DNA from 3 places in the Janthinobacterium sp. GW821-FHT03C10 genome. Region 3 is predicted to be linked to each of the others. Evidence: predicted binding sites of a transcription regulator. Region 3 holds the regulator's gene; each other region holds the start of a gene.
The links. Region 3 encodes HrcA, which represses chaperone genes, less so after heat shock. Its sites were predicted from a motif close to TTAGCACTCNNNNNNNNNGAGTGCTAA; they were not measured.
Positions count from the first base shown of each region.

Region 1: rpoH (RNA polymerase sigma factor RpoH) is a predicted target of HrcA. The motif match lies at 2,898-2,924, and genes of this name have one in related genera.
Region 2: groES (co-chaperone GroES) is a predicted target of HrcA. The motif match lies at 3,073-3,099, and genes of this name have one in related genera.

Region 1 covers NZ_JBWKUN010000008.1:221,807-228,023, reverse strand. Annotated here, with positions in the region: gene ftsY (signal recognition particle-docking protein FtsY) at 1-1,010, shown strand, start outside; gene AC07VH_RS24700 (cell division ATP-binding protein FtsE) at 1,019-1,762, shown strand; gene ftsX (permease-like cell division protein FtsX) at 1,759-2,679, shown strand; gene rpoH (RNA polymerase sigma factor RpoH) at 3,090-3,983, shown strand; gene AC07VH_RS24685 (hypothetical protein) at 4,073-4,339, opposite strand; gene AC07VH_RS24680 (hypothetical protein) at 4,515-4,967, shown strand; gene AC07VH_RS24675 (antibiotic biosynthesis monooxygenase family protein) at 4,971-5,318, opposite strand; gene AC07VH_RS24670 (cytochrome P450) at 5,315-6,217, opposite strand, start outside.
Region 2 covers NZ_JBWKUN010000006.1:84,499-90,715, reverse strand. Annotated here, with positions in the region: gene AC07VH_RS20205 (MFS transporter) at 1-147, shown strand, start outside; gene AC07VH_RS20200 (hypothetical protein) at 148-618, opposite strand; gene groL (chaperonin GroEL) at 840-2,489, opposite strand; gene groES (co-chaperone GroES) at 2,540-2,830, opposite strand; gene AC07VH_RS20185 (hypothetical protein) at 3,356-4,102, shown strand; gene AC07VH_RS20180 (DUF904 domain-containing protein) at 4,232-4,522, shown strand; gene AC07VH_RS20175 (cell division protein ZapA) at 4,522-4,833, shown strand; RNA gene ssrS (6S RNA) at 5,035-5,212, shown strand; gene AC07VH_RS20165 (EVE domain-containing protein) at 5,291-5,755, shown strand; gene AC07VH_RS20160 (GGDEF domain-containing protein) at 5,752-6,217, opposite strand, start outside.
Region 3 covers NZ_JBWKUN010000001.1:1,668,250-1,674,466, reverse strand. Annotated here, with positions in the region: gene mmsB (3-hydroxyisobutyrate dehydrogenase) at 1-549, shown strand, start outside; gene AC07VH_RS07220 (hypothetical protein) at 737-1,321, opposite strand; gene AC07VH_RS07215 (hypothetical protein) at 1,363-1,962, opposite strand; gene AC07VH_RS07210 (HAD family hydrolase) at 2,207-2,932, shown strand; gene hrcA (heat-inducible transcriptional repressor HrcA) at 3,037-4,053, shown strand; gene fur (ferric iron uptake transcriptional regulator) at 4,105-4,536, opposite strand; gene AC07VH_RS07195 (outer membrane protein assembly factor BamE) at 4,732-5,361, shown strand; gene dapB (4-hydroxy-tetrahydrodipicolinate reductase) at 5,381-6,190, shown strand; gene AC07VH_RS07185 (barstar family protein) at 6,199-6,217, shown strand, end outside.

The DNA of each region.
Region 1 (6,217 bases), on a different contig from region 3:
CAGCCGAGCCCCTCGTCCTTCCCGCCACGCCGCCTGCACCGCAGCCTGCCGCTGCGCCCCTGAGCGGCGCGCCGGCCGAGCTCGTGCCCGTGATCGTGGCCGCCGAACCCGAGAAAAAATCGTGGATGACGCGCCTGAAGGCGGGCCTATCGAAAACCTCGACCACTTTATCCGTGCTGTTCGTCGGCGCGAAGATCGACGACGCCCTGTACGAAGAGCTGGAAGCGGCGCTGCTGATGTCCGACGCCGGCATCGACGCCACCGAATTCCTGCTCACGGAATTGAAGAAAAAGGTCAAGGAAGACAAGCTGCTGGACGCGGCCGCCGTCAAGGCCGCCCTGAAAGTGCTGCTGATCGAGCTACTGAGCCCGCTGGAAAAACGCTTCGAGCTGGGCCGCCACAAGCCGCTGGTGATGATGATTTCCGGCGTGAATGGCGCCGGCAAGACCACCACCATCGGCAAGCTGGCCAAGCACATGCAGTCGAACAACCAGTCCGTGCTGCTGGCCGCGGGCGACACCTTCCGCGCCGCCGCGCGCGAGCAGCTGATGGTCTGGGGCGAGCGCAACAACGTCACCGTCATTTCGCAGGAATCGGGTGACCCGGCCGCCGTGGCCTACGATTCCGTGCAATCGGCAAAGGCGCGCGGCATCGACGTGGTCATGGTCGACACGGCCGGCCGCTTGCCGACGCAGTTACACCTGATGGAAGAATTGAAGAAAATCAAGCGCGTGATCGGCAAGGGCATGGAGGGCGCGCCGCATGAAACCCTGCTCGTCATCGACGGCAACACGGGCCAGAATGCCCTCACGCAAGTGAAGGCCTTCGACGATGCCCTGCAATTGAGCGGCCTGGTGATCACCAAGCTGGACGGCACCGCCAAGGGCGGCGTGCTGGCGGCGATTGCCCGCGTGCGCCCCGTGCCCGTGTATTTCATCGGCATCGGTGAGAAAATTGAGGACTTGCAGCCCTTCGTGGCTGCCGAATTTGTCGAAGCGCTGCTCGGATAAGCCCATACATGATTGAATTTCAGCACGTCTCCAAGCAATACTCCGCCGACGCCGTGGCGCTCAGCGACATTTCGCTCAATATTGCCAAAGGCGAGCTGGTCTTCCTGGCCGGCCCGTCCGGCGCCGGCAAGTCCACCTTGCTGAAGATGATCGCCGCCATGGAACGGCCCACGTCGGGCAAGCTGATCGTCAATGGCCAGGACATGGCAAAGATCAAGCCGGCCGGCGTGCCCTTTCTGCGCCGCAACATGGGCCTGATCTTCCAGCAGCAAAAATTGCTGAACGACCGCTCCATCCTGGCCAACGTCATGCTGCCGCTGCTCGTCGTCGGCGCGCACAAAGTGGCGGCCGAGCAGCGCGCGCGCGCCGCGCTCGACAAGGTGGGACTGCTGGACCGTGCCATGGCGCGCCCGCTGTCGCTGTCGGGCGGCGAACAGCAGCGCGTCTCCATCGCGCGCGCCATCGTCAACCGGCCGCAGATCATCCTGGCCGACGAACCGACGGCCAACCTGGACCGCGCCAGCGCCAACAAGGTGCTCGACGCCCTCAAAGCATTCCACTCGGTGGGCGTGACCTGCCTCATTTCCAGCCATGACGAACAGATGCTCGACGCCGCCGCCCGCGTGATCCACCTGAAGAACGGCCAGCTGGTCGCCATCGACAAGGCCACGCAGGCGCCCGTCTTCGCCCCGCCCGACCCCGATTTTGCGCCCGCCCCCGATGCGGACGACGCGCAGGGAGAACAGGCATGAGAGGCTGGTTCCGTCAACACCGCTTCGCGCTCGGTTCGGCGCTGATTCACTTGCGCAAGTCGCCGGGCGGCTTTCTCTTGAACGTGCTCGTCGTCGCCATCGCCCTGTCGCTGCCGTTCGCCGGCTTGACCATGCTCGACAATGTGCGTCCCATGTCGGAACAGATGTCGGTCGACCCGGAAATCAGCGTCTTCCTGAAGATCGACACGCCGCGCGAGCAAGCCGTGGCCCTGGCCAGCGCCATGCGCAAGATCGTCGGCGAGCAAAAGGCGAAGATCGTCTTCATCCCGCGCGAACAGGCGCTCGACACGCTGAAGAACAAGAACGGCCTGGCCGACGTGCTGAGCACCCTGGGCGACAATCCCCTGCCCGACAGCTATGTACTGAAACTGGACGCCTTCAGCAGCGCCAGCGAGGCGCAGGACGTCGATGCCGTGGCGGAACAATTGCGCCACTTGCCAGGCGTGGAATCGGCGCAAGTCGATTCGGCCTGGGTCAAGCGACTGGCGGCCCTGCTGGGCGTGCTGCGCCTGGTGCTGCTGTTGCTGGCGATCACCCTGGGCGTGGCCGTGATCGCCGTGGTCTTCAATACCATCCGCCTGCAGGTGATGCAGCAGCGCGATGAAATCAGCATCTCGAAACTGATCGGCGCCACCGATACTTTCATCCACCGCCCCTTCTATTACACTGGCGCCCTGCTGGGCCTGTGCGCCGGTGCGCTGGCGCTGGGCGCCGTGGCGCTGGCCTTGCAGCCGCTGAATACCGCAATTGCCGAGTTTGCGCGCCTGTACGCGTCCGAATTCCAGCTGGTGCCGCTGGCGCCGCTGCCGATGGCCGGCTTGCTGGCCGTCAGCGCCGGCCTTGGCCTGATCGGCGCCTTCCTCTGCGTGCAGCGCCACCTGGCGCGCCTGAACTGACCTTCCTTTCCATGGCGGCGCCTGCGGTGCCGCCATGCGCCTCACCATCCCCATCTGCTGTTATCTTGATATTAAGCAAGTATTCTTAAGGTTCGCTTCAGCCAGAGGCCGTAGACTGGCTACGTTGTCGTAAAGCGCTATATCGCGCTATTCAGAGATATATATCAAGCATTAAATCACCATAGCATTTAGGCTATCAGGACGATTAAATGTGCTGATTGGCACTCTCAGGCAGAGAGTGCTAATATAGGGACATACCAACAGCAGAACCGCCATGGACGCCAGATGAAGATGGTGCCGCGGTCTGCAAAGTGCAAGACCGAATACGCAAAACAGAACAGACGATAAGGCCACGTCGTGTGATGTGGCCAACTGGAACACAGCAAGACTACGAGGGAGAAAACATGACTATGATGTCCGCAACATCCGCATTGGTTCCGACCAAAAGTAATGCGCTGGGCCTCGGGTTCACTGGCAATCTGGGCAATATCGACGCCTATATCTCGGCCGTGAACCGTCTGCCCATGTTGACCCACGACGAAGAAATTTCGCTGGCGAAACGCTTGCGCGAAAAAAATGACCTGGCCGCCGCGCAAGAGCTGGTGCTGTCGCACCTGCGCCTGGTGGTCTCGATTGCCCGCGGCTATCTGGGCTATGGCTTGCCGCACGCCGACCTGATTCAGGAAGGCAATATCGGCTTGATGAAAGCCGTGAAACGTTTCGATCCGGACCAGGGCGTGCGCCTGGTGTCGTACGCCATGCACTGGGTGAAAGCCGAGATGCATGAGTACATCCTGAAAAACTGGCGCCTGGTCAAGGTCGCAACGACGAAGGCGCAGCGCAAGCTGTTCTTCAATCTGCGCAGCCACAAGACGGGTCTGGACGCGATGACGCCGAAGCAGATCGATGCGCTGGCCAAGCTGCTCGACGTGAAGCGCGAAGAAGTGATCGAGATGGAAACGCGCTTGAGCGGCCGCGACATCGCGCTGGAATCGCCGACCGACGATGAAGACGACAAGTTTTCGCCGATCGCCTACCTGTCGTCGGAGCAAAGCGAGCCGACCAAGGTGCTGGAAGCGGAACAAGTGACGCGCCTGCAATCGGAAGGCCTGGAAACGGCCTTGAGCAAGCTCGATGCCCGTTCGCGCCGCATCATCGAAGCGCGCTGGCTGGCCAACGACGACGGTTCCGGCGCCACCCTGCACGCCTTGGCGGAAGAGTTCGGCGTATCGGCCGAGCGCATCCGCCAGATCGAAGTGGCGGCGCTGAAGAAAATGAAGGGCGCCCTGGCGGCCTACGTGTAATCGAAAGCCATGCCGCAATGCAAAAGGCGCCGCAAGGCGCCTTTTAGTCTTCTAAATGATATTTATCAACAGATAAACATTGTCAGCCCTTATGCTGCAGCCAAGCCCTTGGTGATCAGCTCGGCGACCAATTCATTCAGATCCGCGCCGCGTTCCTTGGCCAGGGTCTGCAATTGCAACACCAGATCGCTGTTCAGCTTGACGGCGAACGGCACCAGGCCCAGGGCCTGATCGCGCTTGCGCTGCTCGCGGCGGTCGACGACCACCGCTTCCTTACCGAATGCACCGGCGCCGGGAACATTCATCTTTCCCATCAGTTTCTTGGCATCGCTTTTGGCCAGGTCGGTTTTTTTCATGGTTGTTTCCTGATTTTCAAAACAGCCATTCTACGCAGTAATCGGCGCGCCGCGTGGCCGGCGCGTCAATTCCTCCGCAGCGCGCCAATGGTGCGCCCCAAAAATATCATTTTGCTATTATTACTCCTCCATGCGTGGACGCCACGCAGGGGATGCTCCAACTGAAAGGAAAAGCATGCACTACCTACATCCATCGTACCGAACGTGGTTGCTCCCCCTGTTCATCGCCTGCCTGGCCGTGCTGGCGGGCTGCGGCGCGGCCGGCAGCGCAGGCGACGCGGAAAACACGCCGCGCAGCGTCACCCACGTGCTCTCGCCGGGCGAACAGGTCGCCATCACGGCCACCGATACCCTGAAACTCGAGCGCGTCAACGACAGCCGCTGCCGCAAGGGCGCCGTGTGCGTGTGGAAAGGCTACGTCAGCTACAGTTTCAGTTTGCTCAACAGCGCGGGCGCCACCGATATCGTCTTGTCCGAGTCCATGCCCGGCGCCGCCAGCTCCGTGACCGTCAACCACCTGACGTTCACCCTGCTCGACGTCGATCCGGCCACGCCGCCGGCCCTCAACGCGGCCGCGCCCACCTACCGGGTCAAGGTGAAAATCACGCAGGGCGCCCTGCCCCGCTAAGCGTCAGGCATCGTGGCGCTGGCGGCTGTCGATCGGCGCCTGTTGCCGCTCCAGCATGCCGTAATCGCGCACCACGCCGGCGATGCGCAGCCGGTAGTCGTCGAACACGCCGTGCCGGCCGGCCGACTGCGCCGCGCGGTGCGCTTCCAGCTGCCGCCACTGCGCCAGCGCCGCTTCGTCGCGAAAGAAGGACAGCGACAGCAGTTTGCCTGGATCGCTCAGGCTGCTGAAGCGCTCGATGGAAATGAAACCGTCCACTTCATCGAGCAGGGGACGCAGCGCGGCGGCCAGGTCCAGATACTGCCGGCGCCCTTCCGCGCTGGGCCAGACTTCAAAAATCACGGCGATCATGCTATTTCTCCAGCGCTGAAGACAGGGATGCGGGCATTCTGCGAAGGCCGGTACGACCAGGCCAGCGGCATGCCTTCCAATGCACCGGCCCACGCCTGCAAACAAGCCGTGGCGATGCTCTGCGCGATGGACTGGCCCGGGCAGGCGTGGCGGCCATGGCCAAAGCCTGCCTCCGCATGGCCGGCGCCGGCCAGCACGACGACGATCATCTGCCCGGCCGGCACGCGTACGCCGTGCAGTTCCACGGCATCGGCCGTGTAGCGGCGCGTGTTGTGGATCGCGGGATCATGCAGGCTGACCTCGCGCAGCAGGGCCGGCCATCGCTCGGGCGCGGCGCGCAGTTGCGCGTGCAAGGCCGGCTGCGCGCGCAAGGCCACGACGGCATTGCCCAGCAAGCCGGCCGTGGCGTCGCAGGTCTGCGACAGCAAGCCCACAAGGTTGGCCAGCACGCCGCCCGATGCCGGCCAGCCCCTGGCATCCGCCTCTGTCACGATAGCGGCCAGCAAGCTGCCGGGCAACGCCTGTCCCTCGCGCAGCAACACGCTAAAACTTTGCAACAGAGCATCGGCTGCTTGCTGCGCGCCGGCCAGTTGTTTTCCATTGCTCAGCGGCGACAAACAGGCGACAAAGTCGCGCGTCCAGGCGGCCAGCGCCGGCCATTGCGCTGGCGCAAAGCCCAGCAAGTCCGCCATGGCGAACAGGGGCAGCTCAAAAATCGCTTCGTTCAGCTGTGCGGCGCTGCCGGGAACGCGGTCGCCGGCAATCTGCATCACCCGTCCATGCAAGCACGCCAGGTCCACCTGGCCCAGCGCCCGCGCCAGCACCTGTTTCGGCACGGCATGCCGTTCGCCCTCGTTCATGCGCACCAGTTCGGCAAAAATCGCGCCGCACGGCGTGCC
Region 2 (6,217 bases), on a different contig from region 3:
GGCGGCCTGACACTGCAGGCGGATGCGGCCGGCCACATCAGCGGCTATGGCATCAATGGCTGGCTGGCGGCGGGCTTGTCGCTGTGGACGGTGTGGTGGGTGGCGCGCGTGCGCGGCGCGGCGCCGCAGGGGGCCCCGCGCAGGTAGTTATTGGGTGGCGATGCGCTGCATGGGCGCATTGTCCTTGCGCCATTGTTCCAGGCTGATCAGCTCACCGCTGACGACGTCGTCGACGAGGATGCGCTTGCCATCCTGGGAAACGACGAAACTCTCCCAGCGGTGCGCCGCGTCCGGCGTGTTTTCCACGAAGTTCAGGTCATAGTAGGGCTTGCCATCGATGAGGCGCGCATCGGGCGACGTTTCCATCACGGCGCCGTGGGCGCGGCCGCCGGACGCCTTTTCGATATGCGCCGACCAGGCCTTGATCTCCGGCAATGCCATCAGCGCATCGACGGCGCGCGCGCTCTGCTCCGGCGCCGGGCTGCTGGCGGCCGGGGTATTGGTGCCGTGCGGTGCGGCCTGCTGGTGCAGGTAGAAAGCGCCGAGCCCGGCGGCCAGCAAGCCGGCCAGGATGCCGGCGATGATGGTGGTTTTGGAAGAAGAGGCGCGTGGCGGCATGATGGTGGCGTGAGAATGAGGGACGATGGCGGCCATGCTAAAGCAAAACGTGCAGGTGGGCAATCGTTGAAATTTCTAAAAAGCCAGGCGAAAAAAAGCCACCTTCCGTAGAAGATGGCTCTCGGGGCTGCCGGGCAGGCGCTGGCAGCTTTTGGTCTGCCTGTCCTGTCCCGGCGTATGCGGTCTGTCGCGCCGTCGCCTGCGCGACAGGCCGCCGGACATTACATCATGCCGTCCATGCCGCCCATGCCGCCCATACCACCCATGCCGCCGCCCATGCCGCCGGCTGCCTTGTCGTCAGCGATTTCGCAGACCATGCAGTCGGTCGTCAGCATCAGCGAAGCGATCGAAGCGGCGTTTTGCAGCGCCGAACGGGTCACTTTGGCTGGGTCCAGAACGCCCATTTCCACCATGTCGCCATACGTGCCGTTGGCAGCGTTGTAGCCGTAGTTGCCCGTGCCAGCCAGTACGGCTGCCACGACGACCGAAGCTTCTTCGCCGGCGTTTTGCACGATCATGCGCAGCGGCTCTTCCATTGCGCGCAGGACGATCTTGATACCGGCGTCCTGGTCAGCATTGTCGCCCTTGACCGTGATGTTGGCGCGTGCGCGCAGCAGGGCTACGCCGCCGCCTGGCACGATGCCTTCTTCCACGGCAGCGCGCGTGGCGTGCAGTGCATCTTCAACGCGGGCTTTCTTCTCTTTCATTTCGACTTCGGTGGCTGCGCCAACCTTGATCACGGCAACGCCGCCAGCCAGTTTGGCGACGCGCTCTTGCAGTTTTTCACGGTCGTAGTCCGAGCTCGCTTCTTCGATCTGTACACGCACTTGTTTCACGCGTGCTTCGATCGATGCGGCTTCGCCGGCGCCATCGATGACGATGGTGTTTTCCTTGCCCACTTCGATGCGTTTCGCCTGGCCCAGTTCGGCCAGGGTCACTTTTTCCAGGGTCAGGCCGACTTCTTCAGCGATCACCTGGCCGCCCGTCAGGACAGCGATGTCTTCCAGCATGGCTTTGCGGCGGTCGCCGAAGCCAGGTGCTTTCACTGCGCAGGTTTTCAGGATGCCGCGGATGTTGTTCACCACCAGGGTGGCCAGCGCTTCGCCTTCGATGTCTTCCGCGATGATCAGCAGTGGACGGCCAGCCTTGGCGACTTGTTCCAGTACCGGCAGCAGGTCACGGATGTTCGAGATTTTCTTGTCGCACAGCAGGACGAATGGGCTGTCCAGGACGGCAACTTGCTTCTCTGGGTTGTTGATGAAGTATGGCGACAGGTAGCCGCGGTCGAACTGCATGCCTTCAACGATGTCCAGCTCGTCGTTCAGCGACTTGCCGTCTTCAACCGTGATCACGCCTTCTTTGCCGACTTTTTCCATCGCTTCAGCGATACGCTCGCCGATCGATGCATCCGAGTTGGCCGAGATCGAACCGACTTGGGCGATTTCCTTGGTCGTGGTGCAAGGACGGGCGATTTTCGCCAGTTCTTCGACGGTCGCTGCAACAGCTTTGTCGATACCGCGCTTCAGGTCCATCGGGTTCATGCCGGCGGCAACGAACTTCATGCCTTCGCGCACGATGGCTTGGGCCAGCACGGTCGCGGTGGTGGTGCCGTCGCCGGCGTTGTCGCTGGTGCGGGAAGCAACTTCCTTGACCATTTGCGCGCCCATGTTCATGAGCTTGTCTTTGAGTTCAACTTCTTTCGCTACCGACACACCATCCTTGGTGACGGTAGGGGCGCCGAACGAGCGCTCCAGCACGACGTTGCGGCCTTTCGGGCCCAAGGTGACTTTGACTGCGTTGGCGAGGATGTTGACGCCTTCGACCATCTTGGCGCGCGCTGCGTCGCCGAATACTACTTCTTTAGCTGCCATGTTCAATTCTCCTGAGTTTCGGGATGTATCTGTCTACAACGTGGAAACAATTACTTGACGACGATCGCCATGATGTCTTCTTCGCGCATGACCAGCAGCTCATCGCCGTCAACTTTGACGGTTTGGCCGGCGTACTTGCCGAACAGGACGCGGTCGCCTACCTTGACATCCAGAGGACGGACTTTGCCGTCGTCGAGAATCTTGCCATTGCCTACGGCAAGGACTTCGCCTTGATCCGGTTTTTCAGCAGCTGCATCAGGAATGATGAGGCCGGACGCAGTCTTGGTTTCCTGGTCGAGGCGTTTGACGATGACGCGATCGTTCAATGGGCGCAGATTCATACAAAACTCCTTAAAGTTCAATGGATAGGTGTTGCTAAATGAATACATGCCTGGCACAGCGCCAGGCGTGCAGTCAGTGACCGCCGTTGAAAGCAGCCCGCAACGGTCAAGCAAACCCCATGGCATCGGGTGCATGCCGGCGCTAGGCAGGGGTGGCATCGCGGCGTCGCCCGCCGCGTAGCGTTCCCTGCTGTTGCCCGGCATGCACCATCATGTCCTGAGGATTGCTACGAAAGAGTTTGTTAGCACTCTCTACTAACGAGTGCTAATTATAGGGACGGTAGGGGGCTTATTCAAGGGCTTATTCTCCGGGAAGATAAGCTTAGACGTTCTGCGCAGCCTGCATCTACGCAGGGTTTGCGCAAACGCAAGCCTCGTTCCCGGGCGTCAGCAACAGGCGCGACTCTAGCATGCCCGTCAGGCGAAGGGCGTTCCTGTACGCACGGGAAACAGAGTTTTGCTATGGACTTTGATAAGATGATTGCAATTGCATATCAATATTCCCCCTGTACCAGAAAGCACACCATGCCATCGACTCTTTCCCGTCCCGCCCGGCGCCTGCTCGGTGCCGCCCTCGTCGGCCTCGCCTGCCTGAGCAATGCCGCCGCGCAAACACCCACCATGCTCGACGAGATCACCGTGGCCACCTTGACGCCGCTGGAAAAGGAAATGCTGCTCAACGAGCTGTTCAATGACCTCAACAAGGACGACGACGACCAGCAAGCCCATGTGTGGGACAACGGCGGCGACAGCGGTGTGCGGGTGAAGGTCACGTATAACTTCAGCAACTCCGGCATGACGGAACACAGCCTGAAGGCGCACATCTGCCGCGACCTGAAATTCGTCGTCACGGCGGGCGACAAGTCGCAGGACCTGAGCCGCCGCACCTGTTCGCAGAACAGCGGCCGTTGGGATGTGCAGGGCAAGGATCCGGCACCCGTCGTGTATCCGCCCTTCCTGTCCGACGTGACCATCGCCAAGCTGAATGCCAAGGAAAAACAAGCCTTGCTGACGGCCGCCGTGCGTACCTTGAAAGATGAAGAGGATGGCAAGACGCGCCAGTGGAGCAACAAAGGCTTGGGTAATGCGGCGCCGCTGGCAGTGCGCTTGACGCCCTCGCGGACGGACGCCAAACCTGGCAGCTACCACCGTACTTGCCGCGACTTGACGATGGTGCTTGACGGCAAGGGCGGACAACAGACGCTGGTGCGCCGCTCTTGCGAAAACCGCTATGGCGGTCTCGATATCGAACCCGATTACGTCGACGAGTAAAACGCTGCCATCGCGGCGCCGGCGGATGCGTGCAGATGGCGAAAAGCACCGGAAAAAGCGTGTATTTCACGGCAACTGACCTGCATTGATGTAAATATGTGTGACAGCGGCGTGATTCGATTGACGCCCATGGAGCGTCCGCCCTATAGTGGCGGGATGATTTCCGAATTCAACGAATTATCCGACAAAATAGGCCTGCTGGCCGAAATGACCCATGCGCTGCGCCGTGAAAACGCGCAATTGCGCAAGGACAATGCCGCGCTGGCCGCCGAGAACGCCCTGTATGTGCAACGCATGCGCGAGGCGCAGGAGCGGGTCGAGGCGTTGCTGGAAAAAATTCCCGAACTGGTGCAAGCCGGCCTGGAGCAGGCCGCTTCGGAGGCGGGCGCCTATATTGCCGAGAACGAGAAGGAAGCGTAATGCCGCGTGTCGATGTCAATATCATGGGCCAGTCCTACAGCATGGTGTGCCGCGACGGCGAAGAGCGCGCGCTGCGCGAAGCGGCGATCTATCTCGATAGCAAAATGAAAGCCATCCGCGACGCGGGCAAGGTCAAGGGCAACGACCGCATCGCCGTGCTGGCCGCCCTGGGCGTGGCCGCGGAATTCCTTTCCGTGAAATCGCCGCAAGGTCCGCTGTCGGAACTGACGATCCTGGAAGTGAAGCAAAAGATCTCGGCCATGCACACGGTACTGGACAGCGCACTGACGCCCCAGGAAAACCTTTTTTAAACACCGAACCAAACCTACCGCGCGTCGCGACTTGCGGCCTGCGATGCTCGCTGCCTCGGCGGCCCCGTGCAAGCACAGCTGCGCTTCTTGGCCACAATTCATCGCCGCTCGCTACGGTTTTGTTCAGTGTTATTAATTGGATTTTAAGCGGACACGCTACGATTTGTCTTTGCGATGCGCGATCAAAGGAGTAAACTTGGGTCTACCCTGCGGTGTTCGCGATTGCCATATATTCCTTGAACCATTTATGCGCATCGGTTGCGAATTTTGTTTGATGGGAGTGAGCGTCGCTCGTTCGACGAACCCGAAATTGAACTAACGTGACCACCTTGAACCGTTTGGTTCGGGATGCCGGCATAGCGGCACAGGCGGGGCCCAATTTGCATCACCACCGAAAACGGTTGCCGCATCCTGCGCAACCGTTTTTTTACGTCTGTCGCTTTCACACGGAGTCTGCATGAAACAATACTGGCTGATGAAATCCGAACCCGATGAAGTGAGCATCGACGACCTGATGGCGGCGCCCGGGCACACCATGCCGTGGTTTGGTGTGCGCAACTACCAGGCGCGCAACTTCATGCGCGACGGCATGCGGCCGGGCGACGGCGTGCTGTTTTATCACTCCAGCTGCCCGCAGCCGGGCGTGGCGGGCGTGGCCGAAGTGGCCAGCGGCGCGTATCCCGATCACAGCCAGTTTGAAGAGGGCGGCAAGTATTTCGATGCCAAGGCCACGCCGGAGCAGCCGCGCTGGATCAGCGTCGACGTGCGCGGCGTGAAGAAGACGGCGCTGCTGCCCCTGTCCGAAATGCGCCAGATGCCGGAGCTGGAAGACATGCTGCTGCTCAAGAAGGGCAGCCGGCTGTCGATCACGCCCGTGACGCCGGCGCAATGGAAGGTCATTACCGGCAAGCTGAAGGCCTAGGCCCGCTCCTCGACCCGGTCGCGGCCATTCTGCTTGGCGCGGTACAGGGCCTGGTCAGCGGCGGCCAGCAGCTGCTCCGGCGTTTGATTTCCGTCATGCAGCGCCAGGCCGATGCTGGCCGTCACCAGGCCGCCGCGCGACGGCGCCTGGGCGATGGCGGCCGCGGCGATCGCTGCCTGCATCTTGTGCGCCACCGCCAGCGCCCCCGCGCGGTCGGTGGCGGGCAGGATGGCGGCAAATTCCTCGCCGCCGAAGCGGGCCGCCAGGTCGCTGGCGCGCGGCAGCGCGCAATGCAGGGCCGCCGCGATGCTGACCAGGCAGGCGTCGCCATACGGGTGGCCGAAGGTATCGTTGAGGCTTTTGAAGAAATCGATATCGATGATCAGCAGCGCCAGCGGCTGCCCGTTGCGCGCGGCGCGCTGCCACTCGAGCTGCAAGGTCTGGTCGAAGCTGCGCCGGTTG
Region 3 (6,217 bases):
GCGCCCGTCTCGGGCGGCACGGCGGGCGCGGCAGCCGGCACCCTGACCTTCATCGTCGGCGGCAGCGAAGCGGCCTTGCAGCAGGCCCGGCCCCTGTTGGAAAAGATGGGCAAGAACATCTTCCATGCGGGCGAGGCGGGCGCGGGCCAGGTAGCGAAGATTTGCAACAACATGCTGCTGGGTATCTTGATGGCGGGGACGGCCGAGGCGCTGAACCTGGGCGTGGCGCATGGCCTCGATCCGAAAGTGTTGTCCGAGATCATGGCCAAGAGTTCGGGCCGCAACTGGACCCTGGAAGTGTACAACCCGTGGCCCGGCGTCATGGACGGCACGCCCGCCTCGCGCAATTACACGGGCGGCTTCGGCACGGCGCTGATGCTGAAGGACCTGGGCCTGGCGCAGCAGTCGGCCCTGTCGGCGAACGCGCCCACGCCCTTGGGCGGGCTGGTGCGCCAGCTGTACCAGATGCATGCGCAAGCCGGTTATGCGCAGCAGGATTTCTCCAGCATCGTGCAGATGCTGCAGCCAGGCTTGAATCAAGCCGCCTGAGAAATTTTGGACAAAAAAAAGCCCGCTGGTGAAAGCGGGCTAAATCCAATTCTTGGAAGAGTTGGAGGAGACAGATGCATTATGCTGCATCGCCACATATAACTCCAATTTATCTTTCGAATATCAACTATAGATTTTCATGATATCTCTTCCTGGCAGCCGCGTCGCGGCTGCCAGCGTCACCGCATCAGGCCGGATTGCAGGCGATCTGCACGGTCGTCACGTTCGCTTCGCCCATGACGCCAACGCCGGTGTTCGGCGCCACGCTGCATTTCAAGCCGGTCGGCTGGGCAAATATGCTGATGCCATACGTGTCGCCATCGGGAACACGCGACGCCAGGGTGAAGGTCGTGCTGTCCTTGGCCACCGAGGTTTGCGCATTGCCGTTGATCAGGATCAGGCCGTCGGCTGTCAGGCCAGTCACCGTGCCGCCTACCGTGTAGCTATTTTGCGTGCACATGACGGCCGCCTGGATGCTCAGGTAGTGACCGGCCGAACCGGTCCCGCCACTGACGGTGCAAGTCATGTGGGCTGGCTGGGTCTGCACGGTGATGTTGTAGTCGGTGCCATAGTCGATGCGCTTGGCAAAGGTGAACGAGGTCTGGCCCGCTGTAATCGGGAGGTTGACGCCGGCGTTGGCCAGGACCAGGCCGTTGGTGTTCAAGTTGCTGATGGTGCCGCTGACATCATACGAGGCCTTGCCGCCGCAAGCAGCCAGTCCCAGGGTCAACAGCAGCGCGGCGACAGGGTGGCGCAGGCAGGATAACTTCATGTATTTCTCCAATCCAATATAGTGGTGACGAATCGCGTGGCTTACAGCGCCGTGCAGTTCAGTGTGGCGCCGGTCGTGGCGGCTGAACCCATGGTGCCGACGACGTCGCGGCCGTTGGCGCTGGCAGAACCCACGAAACTGCACGTCTGGCCCGTTGGATACGTCGCGATGGAAATATTGTAGGCGATGCCGTCATTGACATTCGGGAACGTATAGCTGGTGCTGCCTTTCAGCGGGCTGGTGGTGGTATTGCCGATGGCCAGGGTCAAGCCGTCGGCGGTCAGGCCCGTGATGGTGCCGCTCAGCGGGTAGGAGTTGGTCACGCAGCTCACGAAGGCCGTGGTCACGGTATAGCTCGATGCCTTGCCGACGCCATTGGTAATAGTGCAGACGGCGCCCTTTGGCTGTTGCGCAATGGTGATGTCGTAGCGGTCATCGGTGCTGACCAGCTTGGTGAAAACAAAGGAGGTCTGGCCTGAGGCGACAGGCAGGCGTTCGCCATCATTCAGCAGAATCAGGCCATCTTTTGCCAGATTGGAGACTTGGCCGCTCAGATACAGGTTGCCGCCGCTGCCGCCGCAGGCCGCCAATGTGACGGCGCAAGCCGCCGCCAGCATCGAGCGCAGGTACAAATTTTTCATACATTCTCCAAAACGAATTAGGTTGGGTAGCGCAACGCGGACGCTGGCGCCGCATTGGAATGGCGCCTATTTTAGTCTATCTGGCAAGCCGGATGATCTTGCCTTGTATCACCCTGTAACAATTTTTCGCCGGGAAGCGCTGGCCCGGCCCCATTTCATGGGGGCGCCGCCATGCTGGCGGCGTCGATCAATGCGACAATAGATGCAGGCTGCGCACTGTGGCGCGGCATCCACCGTGAGTCCCATGTCCCTTGCTCCTGTAAAACCTGCCGTGCCGCCCAAGGCCATCCTGTTCGACCTCGACGATACCTTGTGGCCCATCGCGCCCGTGATTGCCGCCGCCGAAACCCTGCTGCACGACTGGCTGGCCACGCATGCGCCCAAGGTGGCGCAGCAGTTTTCCATCGAGCTGTTGCGCCAGCACCGCCTGGCCATGCTCAAGGAACAACCGCATTTCCATGGCAATCTGATCGAGTTGCGCCGCGCGGGCCTGCTGACCGCCTTCGAGGCCGCTGGCGAGGATGCCGCCCTGGTCGACGGCGCCATCGCGCAGTTCCTGGCCGCGCGCCATCGGGTCCAGCCGTATGACGATGTCTTGCCGGGCCTGGTCTGGATGCGCCAGCGCCTGCTGCTCGGCTCCATCTCGAATGGCAATGCGGACCTTGAAATTATCGGACTGGCGCAGCATTTCAAGGTGTCGATTGCCGCCAGCGATTTTGGCGTGGCCAAGCCCGATGCCAGCATCTTCCTGGCCGCTTGCGCGGCGCTGGGCGTGGCGCCCCATGAAGCCGTGTATGTGGGCGACGATCTGTATTTCGACGTGACGGGGGCGCAAGGGGCGGGCATGCGTGCCGTGTGGATGAACCGCAAGGGCAGCGACGCCCACCTGGCCGCCGGCGTGCAGCCCGACGCCATCTGCGCCAACTTTGATGAATTGCTGCTGTGGCTGCAGGGGCAACTGGAAGATTGATCGCCGCTGGCCGGGCGAACGTGCATAATAGGCGCTGTTGATGCAGGTTCGGCCGCTTTCGCTGCCGCTTGCTTAATAAAGATTATTTGCTTACCTAAAACACCATGCAACTCGATACACGTGCCCAAACACTGCTGAAAGCCCTGGTCGAGCGATATATCGCCGACGGCCTGCCGGTCGGTTCGCGCGCCTTGTCGAAAATTTCCGGCCTCGACCTGTCGCCGGCCACGATCCGCAACATCATGGCCGACCTGGAAGAGCTCGGTTATGTCTCCAGTCCCCATACTTCGGCCGGACGCATCCCCACGCCGCGCGGCTACCGCATCTTTGTCGACACCCTGCTGACCGTCCGGCACCTGGACGAGCACCTGGTGGAATCGCGCATGCGCCTGCAGACGCCGCAGCCGCAAAAAACCATCGCCAACGCGGCGCAGATGCTATCGTCGCTGTCGCAGTTCGCCGGTGTCGTGCTCAGCCCGCGCCGCGAATCCGTGTTCCAGCAAATCGAATTCCTGCGCCTGTCGGAAAAACGCATCCTGCTCGTCATCGTCGCTCCCGGCGGGGATGTGCAGAACCGTTTATTGCTGACGGAAGCCGACTATACGCCGGCGCAATTGGTGCAATCGGCCAATTACATCAACCAGAATTACGGCGGCCTGTCCTTCGACGCCGTGCGCGTGCGCCTGCAGGGCGAATTGCGCCAGTTGCGCGACGATATGGGCAGCCTGATGCAGGCGGCCGTGGAAGCGGGCAGCGAAGCGATGGCCGACCATAGCGACGACATGGTCATTTCCGGCGAGCGCAACTTGCTCAGCGTGAGCGATCTGTCATCGAATATGCATTCGCTGCGCCAGATGTTCGACATGTTCGAGCAAAAGACGGGCTTGATGCAGCTGCTCGACGTGTCGAGCAAGGCGACGGGCGTGCAGATTTTCATCGGCGGAGAATCGAACCTGGTGCCGATGGATGAGATGAGCGTGGTGACGGCGCCGTATGAAGTCAACGGCAAGATCGTGGGAACCTTGGGAGTGATCGGACCGACGCGCATGGCTTACGAGCGCGTCATTCCGATCGTCGACATCACGGCCAAGCTGCTGTCGAGCGCGCTCAGCCAGCATTGATGCGGTTCAATGCTGCGCCGGTCGGCCCCTTGCGGGAGCGGCCGGCGTGGGTCAGGCTGTTTTGTGCGGGCAGGCTGTCTTGGTGCAGTTGCCGTAGATGGCCAGGGCGTGTTCGGCGATCTTGAAGCCGCGCTCTTCGGCCACTTTTTGCTGGCGGATTTCGATTTCTTCGTCGAAGAATTCTTCGACCCGGCCACAGTCGAGGCACACCAGGTGGTCGTGGTGGGAGCCTTCGTTGAGTTCGAAAATCGCCTTGCCGGTTTCAAAATGGTTGCGGTTGAGCAAGCCTGCCTGTTCGAATTGCGTGAGGACGCGGTAGACAGTTGCCAAACCGACATCCATATTGTCGGCCAGCAGAATCTTGTAGACGTCTTCCGCGGTCAGGTGGCGTACCGGGCTACTCTGGAAGATATCGAGTATCTTCAGCCGTGGCAGGGTGGCTTTCAGGCCGCTTGCCTTGAGATCACTAGGATTGTTACTCATGTTTGTTGCTCGTATGTGGGTCAGGTGCTTTATCATATAGCGTTTTGTCGGGGAGTGCCAAAATATGCATTTTTTGGCGGGCCGGTCACTCCTGGCGTTTTGTTCATCCAATTGAGGTCATTTATGCGCGTAACCCCGGCTGTATTGCCATCTCTCTGGCACCGTCTTTCATTTCGAGCACCAGTCGTGGCAGGCATGGTCTGTGTCGCGCTGGCCATGTCCGGCTGCGCCAGCCGTGGCATCCTTGGCGAAAAGCCGGCAGCTGCTCAAAAAGAAGGCAAGGAACTGGTCCCCGAACAGGGAGCGCAGACGACCACCATTACGCCGCTGCAGAAATTCATGTGGTTTTTCTCGCCGTACCGTCCAGACATTCAACAAGGCAACTTTGTCTCCGAAGAGATGCTGGCCCAGTTGAAAGTGGGCATGACGCGCGACCAAGTGCGTTTCGTCCTCGGCACCTCGCTGCTGACCGATATCTTCCATGCCGACCGCTGGGATTATCCATTCCGTCTGGCCCGGGGCAGTGGCGAAACCACCAGCAGCCGCGTGGTCGTGTACTTCGGCAAGGATGGCAAGGTTGAACGTTTCGAAGGCGGCAACTTGCCGACGGAGAAAGAATATATCGACCGTATCGCCGGTCCGTCGCCCTTCGCCAAGGTCGCCAAGGCCGACGTGCCTGCCGCCGCCGTGCCATCGCCCGTGGCGCCAAGCGCCGTGCCGGTACCGGCCGATGCCGCCCCTGCCATTCCTGTGAGCAAGCCTGACGTTGCACCGGCACCTGCCGCCGAGCCAGCACCTGCGCCTGCCGCCGAACCCACCAAATAAGTTGCTGTAAGAGAATAAAATGACTGAACTGAAAATCGCCATCGCTGGCGCCAGCGGCCGCATGGGCCATATCCTGATCGAAGCGGTCAGCAATGCGCCCGACGCCGTGCTGACCGGCGCCCTCGACCGCGTCGGCTCGCCGACCGTCGGCCAGGATGCCGCCGCTTTCCTCGGCAAGCCTGCCGGCGTGCTGATCGAGTCGGACCTTGCCACCGGCCTGGCCAATGCCGATTACCTGATCGACTTCACCCGTCCCGAAGGCACTTTGCAGCACCTGGCGTATTGCGCCGAGCATGGCATCAAGATGATCATCGGCACCACCGGTTTCGATGACGCGGGCAAGGCCGCCATTGCCGCCGCCGCCGAAAAGACGGCCATCATGTTCGCGCCGAACATGAGCGTGGGCGTGAATGTCACCATGAAATTGCTGGAACTGGCCGCGAAAAGCCTGTCCGAAGGCTACGACATCGAAATCATCGAAGCGCATCACCGCTTCAAGGTCGATGCGCCGTCGGGCACGGCCCTGCAAATGGGTGAAGTGGTGGCCGGCGCCCTGGGCCGCGACCTGAAGGAGTGCGCCGTGTACGGCCGCGAAGGCGTGACGGGCGAACGCGACCCGTCGACCATCGGCTTTGCCACCATCCGCGGCGGCGATATCGTCGGCGACCATACGGTGCTGTTTGCCGGTATCGGCGAGCGCATCGAGATCAGCCACAAGTCGAGCAGCCGCGTCACCTACGCCCACGGTGCCCTGCGCGCGGCGCGTTTCCTGGCCGACAAGCCGACCGGCCTGTTTGACATGCAGGACGTGCTGTCGCTGAAGAACTGAGGAAGACCATGGCCACTGCCATCCTGA